One region of the Leclercia sp. GHBNCSD genome, then DNA from elsewhere that is predicted to be linked to it. Evidence: predicted binding sites of a transcription regulator. Region 1 holds the regulator's gene; each other region holds the start of a gene.
What was found. The regulator Fur, encoded in region 1, represses iron uptake genes when iron is present. The targets are predictions, from matches to a motif close to ATAATAATGAGAACNACTATCAA.
Positions count from the first base shown of each region.

Region 2: the regulator Fur is predicted to act here: its motif matches at 2,037-2,059, upstream of fhuF (siderophore-iron reductase FhuF).
Region 3: the regulator Fur is predicted to act here: its motif matches at 2,036-2,058, upstream of ACT3IC_RS21420 (TonB-dependent siderophore receptor).

Region 1 covers NZ_JBQVYO010000001.1:573,319-578,328, forward strand. The annotation lists gene ybfE (LexA regulated protein) at 1-203, shown strand, start outside; gene fldA (flavodoxin FldA) at 359-889, shown strand; gene fur (ferric iron uptake transcriptional regulator) at 1,180-1,626, shown strand; gene chiQ (ChiQ/YbfN family lipoprotein) at 1,782-2,111, opposite strand; gene chiP (chitoporin ChiP) at 2,158-3,564, opposite strand; gene glnS (glutamine--tRNA ligase) at 3,998-5,010, opposite strand, start outside.
Region 2 covers NZ_JBQVYO010000001.1:1,294,716-1,299,725, reverse strand. The annotation lists gene ACT3IC_RS06385 (PTS sugar transporter subunit IIC) at 1-1,074, shown strand, start outside; gene fhuF (siderophore-iron reductase FhuF) at 1,130-1,918, opposite strand; gene ACT3IC_RS06375 (DUF1435 domain-containing protein) at 2,075-2,305, shown strand; tRNA gene ACT3IC_RS06370 (tRNA-Leu) at 2,345-2,430, opposite strand; tRNA gene ACT3IC_RS06365 (tRNA-Leu) at 2,462-2,548, opposite strand; tRNA gene ACT3IC_RS06360 (tRNA-Leu) at 2,578-2,664, opposite strand; gene rsmC (16S rRNA (guanine(1207)-N(2))-methyltransferase RsmC) at 2,806-3,834, opposite strand; gene ACT3IC_RS06350 (DNA polymerase III subunit psi) at 3,937-4,350, shown strand; gene rimI (ribosomal protein S18-alanine N-acetyltransferase) at 4,319-4,762, shown strand; gene yjjG (pyrimidine 5'-nucleotidase) at 4,781-5,010, shown strand, end outside.
Region 3 covers NZ_JBQVYO010000002.1:228,897-233,906, forward strand. The annotation lists gene ACT3IC_RS21410 (SDR family oxidoreductase) at 1-573, shown strand, start outside; gene ACT3IC_RS21415 (MFS transporter) at 618-1,820, shown strand; gene ACT3IC_RS21420 (TonB-dependent siderophore receptor) at 2,132-4,321, shown strand; gene ACT3IC_RS21425 (phosphotransferase family protein) at 4,432-5,010, shown strand, end outside.

The DNA of each region.
Region 1 (5,010 bases):
CGCGTGATGAACAGCTGCGCATCAATAAGCGCAATCAGCTTAAACGCGATAAAAGCCGCGGGCTTAAACGCGTCGAGCTGAAACTGAACGCTGAAGCCGTCGATGCGCTGAACGAGCTGGCGAATGCCCGTGATATCAGCCGCAGTGAGCTGATTGAAGAGATGCTGATTGCGCAGCTCGAGATATGGCACGGCAAAGCGTAAGTCAGAAAACTCCCCTTCTTATTGCTTTCATGTAGCACAGAGTGCAGTCCTGGGTGATTGCAGTTTCCGCAGGCTTCTCTGTTCTGCTATGATTGCCCTTATCCGTGGCTAAATTGCGCCACCATACCATTAAGTTTCAAGAGGTTATTTTACTCATGGCAATCATCGGCATTTTTTTTGGCAGCGACACGGGTAATACCGAAAATATCGCAAAAAACATTCAAAAACAGCTAGGTAAAGACGTTGCCGATGTGCATGACATTGCGAAAAGCAGCAAAGAAGATATCGAAGGCTACGATATCCTGCTGCTGGGCATCCCTACCTGGTACTACGGTGAAGCGCAGTGCGACTGGGACGATTTCTTCCCGTCTCTGGAAGAGATCGATTTCAACGGCAAACTGGTTGCCCTGTTCGGCTGTGGCGATCAGGAAGATTACGCAGAGTACTTCTGCGACGCTCTCGGCACCATCCGCGATATCATTGAGCCGCGCGGCGCCGTAATCGTTGGTCACTGGCCAACTGCTGGCTACCACTTCGAAGCCTCTAAAGGTCTGGCCGATGATAACCACTTCGTGGGTCTTGCCATCGATGAAGATCGCCAGCCTGAACTGACCGCTGAGCGCGTAGAGAAATGGGTTAAGCAGGTTCGCGAAGAGCTGCACCTCGACGATATTCTCAACGCCTGATCACACTGCGGCGCAACGCCATAGTTGCGCCGCATTGATAGGTAATATCAATCAAAATAATTGCTACAAATTTTTAACTTTTCCTGCCATACCTGTACAATGATCCAGGTTCAAACGGGTCACCCTGTAACAAGTTTGTTGGCGGTACCACGTTTTTATAAGCATACTTTACTTGAGACTTGCAGTTTTCATTAGGTCATGGCAGTTCTATAATGAGACGCATTTCCCAGGTGCATTTTCTGTCACTTCTTCTTTAGAAGTGAATCGTTTAGCAACAGGACAGATTCCGCATGACTGACAACAACACCGCATTAAAGAAGGCCGGACTGAAAGTCACGCTTCCACGGTTAAAAATCCTGGAAGTGCTTCAGGGTCCGGATAACCATCATGTCAGTGCGGAAGACTTATACAAGCGTCTGATCGACATGGGCGAAGAGATTGGTCTGGCGACCGTTTACCGTGTACTGAACCAGTTCGACGATGCAGGCATCGTGACGCGTCACAACTTTGAAGGCGGGAAATCCGTATTTGAACTGACGCAGCAGCATCACCACGATCACCTGATTTGCCTGGATTGCGGCAAAGTGATCGAATTCAGCGACGACTCTATCGAATCACGTCAGCGTGAAATTGCCGCCCGTCATGGCATTCGTCTGACCAACCACAGTCTCTACCTCTATGGCCACTGTGCCGAAGGCGACTGCCGCGAAGATGATCACGCGCACGACGCGAAATAATTCATCCGCCTGCTCCGAGCCAACCTGACGGTTGGCTTTTTTATGCCTGTCATAATGTAAAAAGCCCGGTGGCGCTGCGCTTACACGGGCCTACGGGTGATTTCACCCTGGTAGACCCGGTGAGCATCGCGCCACCGGGCGTTAAAAACAGCGAATTACTTGCTGTTATTACTGCGAATTTCCTGCCAGATTTTGTCGCAATTTTTGGTCACGTCCTGATTGTTACCCGTTTTGCGCGCCATAATACAGGCTTGGTAATCCGCCACTCGCACGCTTTCCTGGTTGGCAAACTGTTCGTGCTTCTTCTCCTGGCGCAGCACGTTCAGCACGCTCTGGCAGGCTTCGATTTTTTCTGGCGAACCTTCAGCGGTATTGATACAGGCGCTGTAGGCCTCTTTCAGACGGGTGTCTTCTCTCTGGGTCTGGGGTTGTGCGCAGGCGGCCAGTCCTGATGCCAGCAGCGCAACCAGTACGATTTTTTTCAGCATAGCAGTCTCCGATCGGCGGGGTTATCCCCCGCCGGGTGAGTCATCAGAAGATGGTGAACGGGGCGATAACCATAAATTTCACGTCACGCTCATCCTGGAAGATGTTGCCGTAGCCGCCGCCGTAGCTTGGGATGTCGGAATGGTTGTCATACTGCGTGAAGTGCAGTTTGAACATGGTGCCTTTCGCGCGACCGTCCTGCAGGGTGTAGATCGCATCCAGACTATAGGCAGACTCTTTGATCTTGTTAGAGGCGATATCTTCACGCTGGCCCGCGCTGTTGATCAGCCAGTCTGCTGGTTTTGCATCCCAGGCGTAAACATAAGAAGCACCGACGCTCCAGCCTGCGAGGTTCCAGTTGCTCAGGTCATACATCGCGCCGAAGAAGACCGCTTTTTCGCCGTTGGCGTTGAAGTCGGAGCGGTTATCCCACCACACGTCCAGACGACCGTTGGACGAAGCATAGGTTGGGGTCATGCGCTGCAGGAAATAGCCCTGCTGCCCTTCCGCCTTAACGTAAGTCCCTTCCAGACGTAAGTCGACCTGACCGACCTTATAACCCAGGGTCAGCGCCTGCAGCCATGCCGTGCCGTCGTAGATATCGTTCACGGTGCCGCTATCGGCTTTATCACGCGTGCCGTAGAACTGGTAGCTGGTAGAGAGGGGGCCGCCCACGATATCCAGTTTGTAGCTCGCTTTGGCAAAGTACTGATCGATGAAGCCTTCCGCCTGGCCAAACGCGGCTTCCAGAATCAGGTTATTTTTGAAATCGTACTTCGCGCCAAATGAGTGGAGATAATCAACGCGGGTTTTTCTGTCATTCTGATAGAACTTGTCCATCTCAAGATGCCAAGGCGCTTTGTACTCGTTGGTCCACATATACGAGAAACTCAGCGCCCCGCTGTCGCCGTAGTCAAAGTTTGCCCCGGCTTCGGCACCCTGGTAGGTACCTGGCATAAAGCTCCAGTGTGGCGCTAACAGGGTCTGGCCGGTTGGTTGCAGCCAGCCACCGCGCGCCCAGACCGGACCGTATTTAAATTTTGCTGCGGCTTTATACAGGCTGATTCCGCTCTTATCGCCGGACCAGTCCTCTTTGTAGGCTTTGTTGCTGGAGGAGAACGCAATTTCGTTCGGGTGGCCGCTGTCGCCATTTTCCGCCATTTCAATGGCCGTGAACGCAGCAAGATCAAGACCGAACATATCGGCGGCATAGCCGGACTGGAAATCGAGGTTGGCGTTCCAGGTGGAGTGAGCCAGGTTAGTTTTATATTTATCTGCTTCGACATCTTTACGGTCACGTTCACGCTGCCAGTAATAAATACCGCCCGTGAGCGTGGAATCATCAATAAAACCTTCGGCCTGGGCTTTCGGAGAAACCATCCAGCCTGACATTGCTGTTACACCGGCAATAGCCAGCGCTAGCGCACTACGTTTGCCACTGAACGTACGCATAATTAATCCTCTTTGACGTATTTAAAGCGCCTAAAACGGCGAAAAACAAAAAGTAAAAAGTGGAGGTAACCAGAAATACCCGCTTACATCTCCTCTCTGTAGACTATTTTTCGCGACGCGAATTATCAATGCTTTTCAGCGATCAAACGTCAGGATTATGACAAAGCGCACATATTTGATTGCTAATTGTAACAAAGCAAAGGAAGAAGAATATTTTATTAAAATAACAGGAATAATTAGCGAGTTATTTTTAACAGGCAGGCATTAAACAGCCATTCTGATAGCTATTACGGTGAATTTGCGAAAAGGAAGAAAAAGCGAACAGTTTTAAGAAAGGGAATTAATTCGCAACGCGAACATATGGTTAAATTCTGACCCGATTGTCTGGCAAAAAAAACGCCGCAATGCGCGGCGTTTATCAGAAAATGATCGGTTATTCGCCGACTTTCGTCCAGGTATCACGCAGACCAACGGTACGGTTAAACACCAGTTTATCGGCTGTGGCGTAGCGGCTGTCGAGGCAGAAGTAACCTTCGCGCTCAAACTGATACGCATTGCCGGCAACAGCCCCTTTCAGGGATGGCTCCGCAAAGCCCTGCTTGATCACCAGCGACTCCGGGTTAATGACCTCCAGGAAGTCCTCTGCGGCACCCGGGTTTGGCACGCTGAAGAGGCGATCGTACAGACGGATCTCAACCGGCAGCGCATGTGCCGCGCTGACCCAGTGGATAACGCCTTTCACCTTGCGGCCATCGGCAGGATCTTTGCTCAGAGTCTCGGCATCGTAGCTGCAGAAGATCGTGGTGATAGTGCCTTCAGCATCTTTTTCAACACGCTCAGCTTTGATCACGTAGGCATTACGCAGGCGCACTTCTTTGCCCAGCACCAGGCGTTTGTACTGCTTGTTCGCTTCTTCGCGGAAGTCGGCGCGATCGATCCAGATCTCTGCGCTGAACGGCACTTCACGGCTACCCATCTCCGGCTTGCTCGGATGGTTCGGCATGGTCACCAGCTCGCTTTCGCCCTGAGGATAGTTTTCGATAACCAGCTTAACCGGATCGATAACAGCCATCGCGCGCGGCGCATTGTCGTTCAGATCTTCGCGAATGCAGGATTCCAGCGACGCCATCTCAATGGTGTTGTCCTGCTTGGTCACGCCGATGCGTTTGCAAAACTCGCGGATAGATGCGGCGGTATAGCCACGACGACGCAGACCGGAGATGGTTGGCATACGCGGGTCATCCCAGCCTTCAACGTGCTTGTCGGTAACCAGCAGGTTCAGCTTACGCTTGGACATCACGGTGTATTCCAGATTCAGACGAGAGAATTCGTACTGACGCGGATGCACCGGAATGGAGATGTTATCCAGCACCCAGTCATACAGACGACGGTTGTCCTGGAACTCCAGCGTACATAAGGAGTGAGTAATGCCTTCCAGCGCATCGC
Region 2 (5,010 bases), 720 kb from region 1:
ATGGGCGTGATGTCCCTCTATATCTGTGCCGCTATCGCCTACAACCTGGGCAAGCATTATGTAAAAGCGTATCAGCTCGATCCCTTCATGTGCGCCATGCTGTCGCTGATGGCCTTCCTGCTGATCGCCGCGCCAAAAACCAAAGGCGCATTGCCGGTGGACAGCCTCGGCGGGACGGGGATCTTCACCGCCATTCTGGTGGCGATCTACTGCGTGGAGATGATGCGTTTTCTGAAGGCGCACAATATCGGTATTCGCCTGCCCGACCAGGTGCCGCCGATGATCAAGAACTCCTTCGACCTGCTGATCCCGGTGCTGGTGGTGGTGCTAACCCTCTATCCACTGAGCCTGCTTATTCAGTCGCAGTTTGGCATGCTGATCCCGCAGGCGATCATGGCCATCTTTAAACCGCTGGTGGCGGCGGCGGACTCGCTGCCGGCAATCCTGCTGGCGGTGCTGATTGGTCACCTGCTGTGGTTTGCGGGCATCCACGGGGCGGCGATTGTCTCCGGTATGCTGCAGATGTTCTGGCTCACCAACCTGGGGATGAACCAGACCGCGCTGGCGCAAAGCGCGCCGCTGCCACACATCTTTATGGAGGCGTTCTGGACTTTCTTCATTGTGATTGGCGGCTCCGGGGCCACGATGGGGCTGGTGTTCTGCTATCTGCGTAGCCGTTCGGCGCACCTGCGTTCCATTGGACGGCTGAGCGTGGTGCCGAGTATTTTCAACATCAACGAACCGGTGATCTTCGGTACGCCTATCGTGATGAACCCGGTGTTCTTTATCCCGTTCCTGCTGGCGCCAATGGTCAACGCGGTGCTGGCGTGGGCGGCGATGAAGCTGGATCTGATTGGCCGCGTGATTTCGGTGGTTCCCTGGACCGCTCCTGCGCCGGTGGGGGCTGCCTGGGCGCTGGGCTGGGACTTCAGGGCGGCGATCCTGGTCCTGCTGTTAGCGATGGTCTCCGCCATCATCTACTACCCGTTCTTTAAGGTGTACGAGAAGCAGCTGCTGGCGCAGGAGGCCGAAGAGGCCCAGCGTGCAGAAGAAGAGAGTCAGCAGGTCGCGTAATAAAAGCAAAACGGCAACCCTTGGGTTGCCGTTTTCATCTATTGGACCTGATAAACTATTTCAGCGTGCAATCGCCGCACTGCTGAACGTCCGGCAGGCGATAGCGCTGACAGCAGGTACGACGCACCAGCAGGCCGTCGCGCGGGACGACGGTGCGATAAAGCGGGTTGTCACGCCCATCGGAGAGCTGGCGGGCAAAGAAAATCGCCTGACGCAGCGCGTCCACTTTCTCATCCCCCAGCAGGGGTTTCATTTCGGTCAAATACCAGTGAATTAAATAGCCGGTATTGCTCCAGATAAGTTTGCCGTTGATCTCACCCGTCGCTTCCAGGACGTCAACCACCGGGACCAGCGCGCGTGTCACCAGCATTTCCATACGCTGCCGGGCCGAAAGGGAGGTTGCCTGGCTGTCTTCCTGAACGTCGATCCAGAAGCAGGCTGCGCGCCCGGTTTCGTGAAACTCAACGTGGAAATGTTCCGGGGAAATATCCAGCGCCACATCCTGGGTCAGCAGGGCCAGCATCATCGGTGGGACCATCAGCCCGATATACCACTGTGCCCACAGCGACAGCAGCGGCTTGTTTTCCCGCGCCATCGTGGGCTGGTTGCGGTAGATATGATCGGAGTAGGTCGCCAGCAAAGACTGCAGTTCGGCAGGACGCTGCCACTGCGCCAGCGTCATGGCGTGATGAGGATGGGGTTCATCCAGCTTGATGACATCCAGCAGATAGGCACGCGTCTGACCGATAGCCTCACGCATCGCGTCCGCAAGCCCTGAAGGCCCGGCCGACAGTGGTGTTTGCCAGATAATATTCTCAACAGCGTGTGCGGAACGTGTGGCCATAAGTTAGCTGGATAAAAATCTAAATGATAATGATTGCCAATCCTAACTATAGATAAATCCGTGCGCAAGGCTTTTTACACATTCAGGTTTAACGCTGACAAATGAGAAAATCTATCATATGATATTGGTTATCATTATCGGTTTGAGAGATGAATCATGTTGAGCAGAGCGTTGGGAAGTGGCTGGGGCGTGATACTGCCGGGAATGGTCATGGCCGGGCTGGCGTGTACCGATCTGTCGTTAGCGGTCTGGAAAGTGATTATCGCGTCGGGCTTGCTGATTTCATCCGCCATGATCTGGCATAAACAACTGCGGCATTTCGTGCTGCTGCCATCATGTGTTGCGCTGATTGCGGGAATGTGGGTGCTGGTAATGAATCTGAACTAACGGGAGAAAAAGAGAGAAAATCAGGAGAGATAAGATAATTGGTGCGAGGGGGGGGACTCGAACCCCCACATCCTAAGGACACTAACACCTGAAGCTAGCGCGTCTACCAATTCCGCCACCTTCGCACAGTCATCTTATTTTTTGATATCGCCTCGTTGGTGCGAGGGGGGGGACTCGAACCCCCACATCCGTAAGGACACTAACACCTGAAGCTAGCGCGTCTACCAATTCCGCCACCTTCGCCCAGTGCGAGCAATATCAATCATGGTTATTGGTGCGAGGGGGGGGACTCGAACCCCCACATCCGTAAGGACACTAACACCTGAAGCTAGCGCGTCTACCAATTCCGCCACCTTCGCAGACCATCGATACAGTAAAAGTATCGTAACCACGGAGGCGCATTCTAGATGTTTTCAGCTTTTCGTCAACAGATAATTGTGCGGGAGATATTATTTGCTGCAAAAATGGCCTGAACGGGCGGCTCAGGCCAGCGGGAGACGTTACTTCTTCGCCTGGCGAGTCATGATGGCGCGGTAGATCTTAAAGCGGCCAGTTTGCGCCAGCACTTCGTGGAAGCCGAAGACTTCATCCAGCACTTTCGGGTACGGCAGGAAGGCGTTCGCCACGATTCGCAGCTCACCGCCGCTGTTCAGATGGCGTACCGCGGTACGAATCAAGGTCTGTGCTGCTTCGAGGCTGGTTTCCACACCGTCATGGAATGGCGGATTAGAGATAATCATATCGAAACGGCCGGTCACGTCGGAGAGGACGTTGGAGGCAAAAACTTCGCCTTCAATGTTGTTGGCCGCCAGGGTCGCGCGGCTGGCTTCGATAGCGGATGCACCCACATCGGTGAGGGTTAAACGCACTTTCGGCGAGTGGCTTGCCAGCACAGCGGAGAGCACGCCTGCGCCACAGCCGACATCCAGCACTTTGCCTTTGGTGTGCGGCGTAAAGGTGGAGAGCAGCAGCTGGCTGCCCACGTCCAGACCATCACGGCTGAAGACGCCCGGCAGGGTTTTGATGGTCAGGCCATCCAGCTGATATTCGCCCCAGTATTTTTCTGCGTCGAAGGTCGGTTTTTTGTCCAGGCGGCCATGGTAGAGGCCGCAGCGGCGGGCGCTGTCGACTTTGTTCAGCGTGACGTACTCCGCCAGCATCTGCTCAGCGCTGCGCACGCCGCTGCGGTTTTCACCGATCACGAAGATATCGCAACCCACCGGCAGGAGGGAGAGCAGGTTCATCAGCTGGAACTGGGCTTCGGGTTTGTTCTTCGGCCAGTAGTAGATCAGCGTATCGCAGTCGGCCACGTCGGCCTGTTCCGCCACCAGGCTGAAACGGGCGCGCTCGCCCATCTGACGGCTCAGGACCTGCCAGTGGTGATACTGCTGGGTGTGCGCACGGCTGTCGGCGCACTCGAAACGGGCAGGCAGGTCATCCTGCATATCTCCGGCAAACAGAATACGGCTTTGTTCGAAATCATCACTGTGACGCAGCAAGACTTCACTTGCCGGGGTAAATGCAGACATGAATTGTTCCTCAATAAACACAGGCGGGGATTATAGTAGGTAGATGGCGCAGATTCGACACATTTGGTATATTTGCGCGCCTGACAAACAGGAGTTTTTGCAATGGCATCCCGACGAGACAGGCAACTACAGCAACTGGGCATCACCCAGTGGGCGCTGCGCCGCCCGGCGGCATTGCAGGGCGAAATCGCCATCTCGCTACCGGCGCATATTCGTCTGGTGATGGTGGCGCAAAGCCTGCCCGCCCTGAGCGAGCCGGTGATCGCCGACGTACTTCGGGCGCTGAGGCTGGGTGCCGATCAGGTGCTACAACTGACGCCCGATCGCGTGGCCATGCTGCCCGAGGGCAGCCGCTGCAACAGCTGGCAGCTTGGCGTAAGAGAAGAGATTGCTCTGGAGGGGGCGAGTATGGCCTCTCCGGCGCTGGACGAACTTAACGTAAACCCGGCGGCACGTCGCGCGCTGTGGCAACAAATCTGCGAACATGAACACAATTTCTTCCCTCACGACGACTGATTTAGCGCAAGCTTTTGAGATCGAAAAACGCGCCCACGCCTTTCCGTGGAGTGAAAAAACCTTTGCCAGCAACCAGGGTGAGCGTTACCTGAACTATCGGCTGGATGCCGATAATCAGCTGGCGGCATTTGCCATCACGCAGGTCGTTCTGGATGAAGCGACGCTGTTTAACATCGCTGTGGATCCTGCTTTCCAGCGCCGTGGGCTGGGCAGAGAACTGCTGGAACATTTAATTCGCGAGCTGGAAGCACGAGACGTGTTCACGCTGTGGCTGGAAGTACGGGCGTCGAACGTCGCCGCCATCGCACTCTATGAGAGCCTGGGCTTTAACGAGGCGACGATCCGCCGTAACTATTACCCCACCGCAGAAGGACGTGAAGACGCCATCATCATGGCTCTGCCGCTTGGATAACTAAAAAAGGTTGTAACAATGAACTGGGACTGGATTTTCTTTGACGCCGATGAAACGCTGTTTACCTTCGATTCGTACGGCGGCTTACAGCGGATGTTTCTCGACTACAGCGTGACCTTTACTGCTGAAGATTTCCAGGCTTACCAGACGGTGAATAAACCGTTGTGGGTGGATTACCAGAACGGCGCAATCACCGCGTTACAGCTGCAACACCAGCGTTTTCAGGGGTGGTCGGAGCGCCTGAACGT
Region 3 (5,010 bases), on a different contig from region 1:
AGCATTCAGGCCGCCGCAGAGCAGGTGCTGAAGCGCTATCCGGCCCTGAATGTGGTCATCAATAACGCCGGTATCATGCCGTTTGACAACGCGGCAGGCGAGCTGGATGACGCCCAGGCGGTTACGCTGCTGAACACCAATATTCTGGGGCCGGTGCGCGTCAGCGCGGCGTTTATTGAGCACCTCAAACAGCAGCCAGACGCCGTACTGATCAACAACAGCTCGGTGCTGGCCTTCCTGCCGCTGGCCACCAACGCGCTCTATTCGGCGACGAAAGCCGCGATTCACTCCTACACCCTTTCCCAGCGCTTCCTGCTGCGCGACACCAGCGTGCAGGTCATCGAAATTTCCCCGCCGTGGGTGGATACGGATCTGATTTACAAGAGCGGTGACCCGCGCGCCATGCCGCTGGAGGCGTTCATCAGCGAGACGTTTGACAAGCTCGGTACAGACACCATTGAAGCTATCGTCGATCGCGTGCTGCCTGTGCGCGATAACCCGGGGGCAAACGAGCATACCCTGGTAAACCAGTTCAACCAGTCGGTCGCGGATAACCCAATCCCTGTTCAGTAAGCTCTGCAGGGGCCTCGCGCCCCTGTTCTTTCCGGAGATGGATCATGAACGCTGTTATCACCGCTTCCCAGCGCCGTGCCCTGCGCGCGCTGAGCATCGCCTATTTTGTCCAGGCGACCGGTGCGCTCTCTGTCGCGGGTAGCCTGCCCGCTATTTCCGCCGCCTGGCAGTTGACCGATGCACAGAGCGCACGCTTGCTAAGTATTTTCGGCCTGACCTTTGCCCTGGCCGCCCCGCTGGTTCAGGTGATGTTTGGTCACTGGCGCCGTCGCCAGCTGGTGCTCACGGGCATCGGGCTTTTTGGCTCTGGCGCCTTCGCGTTTGCGCTGTCACCCTCCTACGATGCGCTACTCGCCTCCCGCATACTGATGGGCGCAGGGGCAGGATTTATCGGCCCGGTGCTGGTTGCGCTGGGTTCAGAGCTGGTTCATGAAGAGCAACGCGGTCGCGCTATCGGCATGGTACTCCTGGGGGTATCGATGGCGAGCCTCGCCGGTATTCCCCTCGCCGCGTGGATTGCCAGCCTGTGGGGAGCAAAAGCGCTTTTTGCCCTGGTGGGCGGCGTAAGCCTTTTGAGCGGGCTGAACATCCTCCTGACGGTGCCGGATGAGCGCACAGGGTCGCGCATCCGGCTTACTGAAATGGTCAGCGTCCTGTCACAAGGAAAATACCTGACGGCATTCCTGGTAGTGTTTTTCATTACCTCCGGTGTTTACAGCTTTTATTCGTTCATCGCCCCGCTCATACGCGATACCTACACCGGCGGGACGCAGGCTCTCTCCGCGGCGCTTGCGGTACTGGGCATCGCTGGGGTACTGGGCAACCTCTGGGTGACCCGAGCCGCCGCGCGCTTTACGTCTGAAAGGTTGCTGATGGCGGGCATGACGCTGCTGATTGTGGACACCGCGCTGATTGCCCTGCTGCCGAAAATGTTGGTCGTGTTGCTGGTGATGCTCGTTGTCTGGGCCTTTGCCACCGACCTGCTCTGGCCCAGTCAGCAACGCAGGATCGTTGAACTGTCGTCTGTCCGGCACCGTGGTATCGCTCTGGCGCTGACCAGCGCCTTTATGTTCGGCGGCATTGGATTTGGCTCTGCGGTAGCCTCGTGGGTTTATCCCCTGGCGGGATTTTACGGGCTGGCCGGCATATCGGTGACCTTTATTTTGCTGGCGCTGATCAGTCTGCTGCTGTCAGAAAAGCTCAGAAAACCTGTGGTAATCGCTGAGCCCTGTAAAAATGAAGCCTGAGCGCTGTATCAGCGATGCTGAGATCCCTGCCAGATAATGGCGGGGATGATTCATCACCATAGTAAGCGATTACTGTCGTGACGACAGCGACGCACGTGGGGCAACCTCTGGTATTTCCCCACTTAAGAGGCGGCGGCCCCCAAAACCACATAAATATCATGCCATTGTAGAAACAATTTTTAACATTACCTGTTTACATTGAAATGATTATTCATATCATCTTGATAATCACTATCACCTCTGCGGTGATGTTTTTGCGCTACGGGGCGTCCATGCCTCCGGCTCGTTGAAAAATCAGGATGATCACAATAATGAAATCGCACAGTTATCGCGCGCTAAGCTCTTGTTTATTCATGACATTAGCCGCCAATGCCTCTGCCGAAGTACAAAAAGATGAGACGCTGGTGGTCGCTGCCAGCCGTACCAATCACAGCATCACCGACATGGCGCAGACCACCTGGGTTGTGGAACAGGCTGAAATTGAACAGCAGGTTCAGGGGGGTAAGGAGCTGAAAGAGGTGCTGGCGCAGTTAATTCCCGGCATGGACGTCAGCAGCCAGGGGCGCACCAACTACGGGATGAATATGCGTGGTCGATCCATGATGGTGATGGTGGACGGCGTGCGTTTAAACTCCTCGCGCAGCGACAGCCGCCAGCTGGACTCAATCGATCCGTTTAATATTTCCCGCATTGAGGTCATCTCCGGCGCCACCTCCCTCTACGGCGGCGGCAGTACCGGCGGCTTAATCAATATCGTCACCAAAAAGGGCCAGCCGGAAACGGAAGTCGAGTTCCAGACCGGCCTGAAAACCGGCTTCAACAGCCATAACGATAATGACGAGAACGTCGCAGCGGCGGTGAGCGGTGGCAACGATAACGCTTCCGGGCGCCTGTCAGTGGCCTATCAGCGCTTTGGCGGCTGGTACGATGGCAATGGCGATGAGGTGATCATCGATAACACCCAGACCGGTTTGCAATACTCTGACCGTCTGGACGTGATGGGCACCGGCACGCTGAATATCGACGATCATCAGCAGTTGCAGCTCACCACGCAGTATTACAAAAGTGAATCTGACGGTAAGCACGGCCTTTATCTGGGCGAGAACTTCTCGGCAGTAACGGGCGCGGGCAACGCCTATAACAAAAACAATCTCGACTCCGACCGTATCCCCGGCACCGAACGTCACCTGATTAACCTGCAATATTCCAACACCGATTTCTGGGGCCAGGATCTGCTCGCCCAGATTTACTACCGCGATGAGAGCCTGACCTATTACCCCTTCCCTACGCTTTCCGGCGGTCGGGTCACCAGCATTGGCGCATCGCAGCAAAAAACCGATTTCTACGGCGGCAAGCTCACCATCAACAGCAAGCCGGTGGAGGCATTGACGCTGACATGGGGTGTGGATGCCGAGCATGAAACCTTCGACGCCAACCAGCAATTTTTCGACCTCAGCAAGGCGGCGGCCAGCGGGGGGATGAAGCTGGATAATGCCTATAACGTTGGACGCTATCCGGGCTACAGCATTACTAACCTCGCCCCGTTCCTGCAAAGTAGCTACGACTTCTCCGCGATCACCCTGAGCGGCGGCGTGCGCTATCAGTACACGGAAAACAAGGTCGATGATTTTATTGGCTATACGCAGCAGCAGGCCATTGCCACGGGCAGAGCGACCTCCGCAGACGCCGTGCCGGGCGGAAAGACGGATTACAACAACCTGCTGTTTAACGCCGGTATTCTGGGTCATCTGACCGAACGCCAGCAGCTGTGGTTTAACTTCTCCCAGGGCTTTGAGATCCCGGATCTGGCGAAATATTATGGCTCCGGCACCTATCAGCTGGTGAACGGTCATTATCGCCTGGTCAACAGCGTGAACGTGAACGACTCAAAACTCGACGGAATCAAAGTTGATGCCTACGAGCTGGGCTGGCGTTACACCGGGGATAATCTGCGCACGCAGATTGCCGGGTATTACTCTCTGTCTGACAAAACCATCAACATTAATAAAAGCGACATGACCATCAACGTTGAAGATGACGAACGTCGTATCTACGGTGTTGAAGGCCAAATCGACTATTTCTTCACTGACAGCGAGTGGAGCACCGGTACAAACTTCAACGTCATCAAATCGGAAACCCGCGTCGACGGAAAGTGGGAAAAGCTGACGGTAGACAGCGCCAGCCCGTCTAAAATGAGCGCATGGGTTACCTGGGCGCCGGGCGACTGGACGTTGCGTATGCAAAGCACCCAGACGTTCGACCTCTCTGATGAAGCCGGTAAGAAGATCGATGGCTATAACACCGTGGACTTCTTAGGCAGTTATCTTCTGCCGGTCGGTAAGCTGAGCTTCAGCGTCGAAAACCTGCTGGATGAAGACTACACCACCGCATGGGGCCAGCGCGCACCGGGTCTCTACAGCCCAACCTACGGTGCTGAAAACCTCTATACCTACAAAGGCCGCGGTCGTACCTTCGGCCTGAACTACTCGGTCTTATTCTGATCGTCTCCACTGCCGCCTGCAACGCGGGCGGCAGTTTTTAGCGCAACGGCCCATTTACGTTACACTCTGGATCCTGAGCAACCCACCCGCTACTGCTGAGAGGATCGTCTATGCCTGCACGGGATTTATCCAGAATGGGTGCCGCCAATGTGGCGCTAACGGTCAGTCATAGCGGTCAGGCCGTTATTGAAAAGTCTCCTGTTGGCGCGGTGGAGTTTGGTTTTTATCAGAACGCTGCGACGTCGCTTAACGAGGCGGGCATTGCGACTCCGGCGCTCTTTTCCGCCGATGCCACCCTGCGCAAATTATGCATGGAGTATATTCCTTACCCGGTTGAACAGTCTGATGTCGCCAGTGATGAGGTTCTCACGATGCTGGCACGTCTGCACCGTTATCCGGTGAATACCGCATGGCATTACCACCCGCACTCATGGTCAGAGAGGGCCCTCGAAAAAGCGCTCATCCTGCTGGCGTTACCTGAAAAAAGCGCACGGCAGCTTCAGCAATTTCAGCAGCGTAGTGATGTGCTGTTTAGCGGCCACCGTCTCATTTCAGGGGACAGCAATGCGGGTAACTGGGGAAGAAGAGAAAACGGTGAGGTCGTGCTGTTCGACTGGGAACGGTTTGGAAAAGGGAGTCCTGCTATCGACCTTGCCCCACTTATAAAGGGAATGGGGACGATGCGAGCG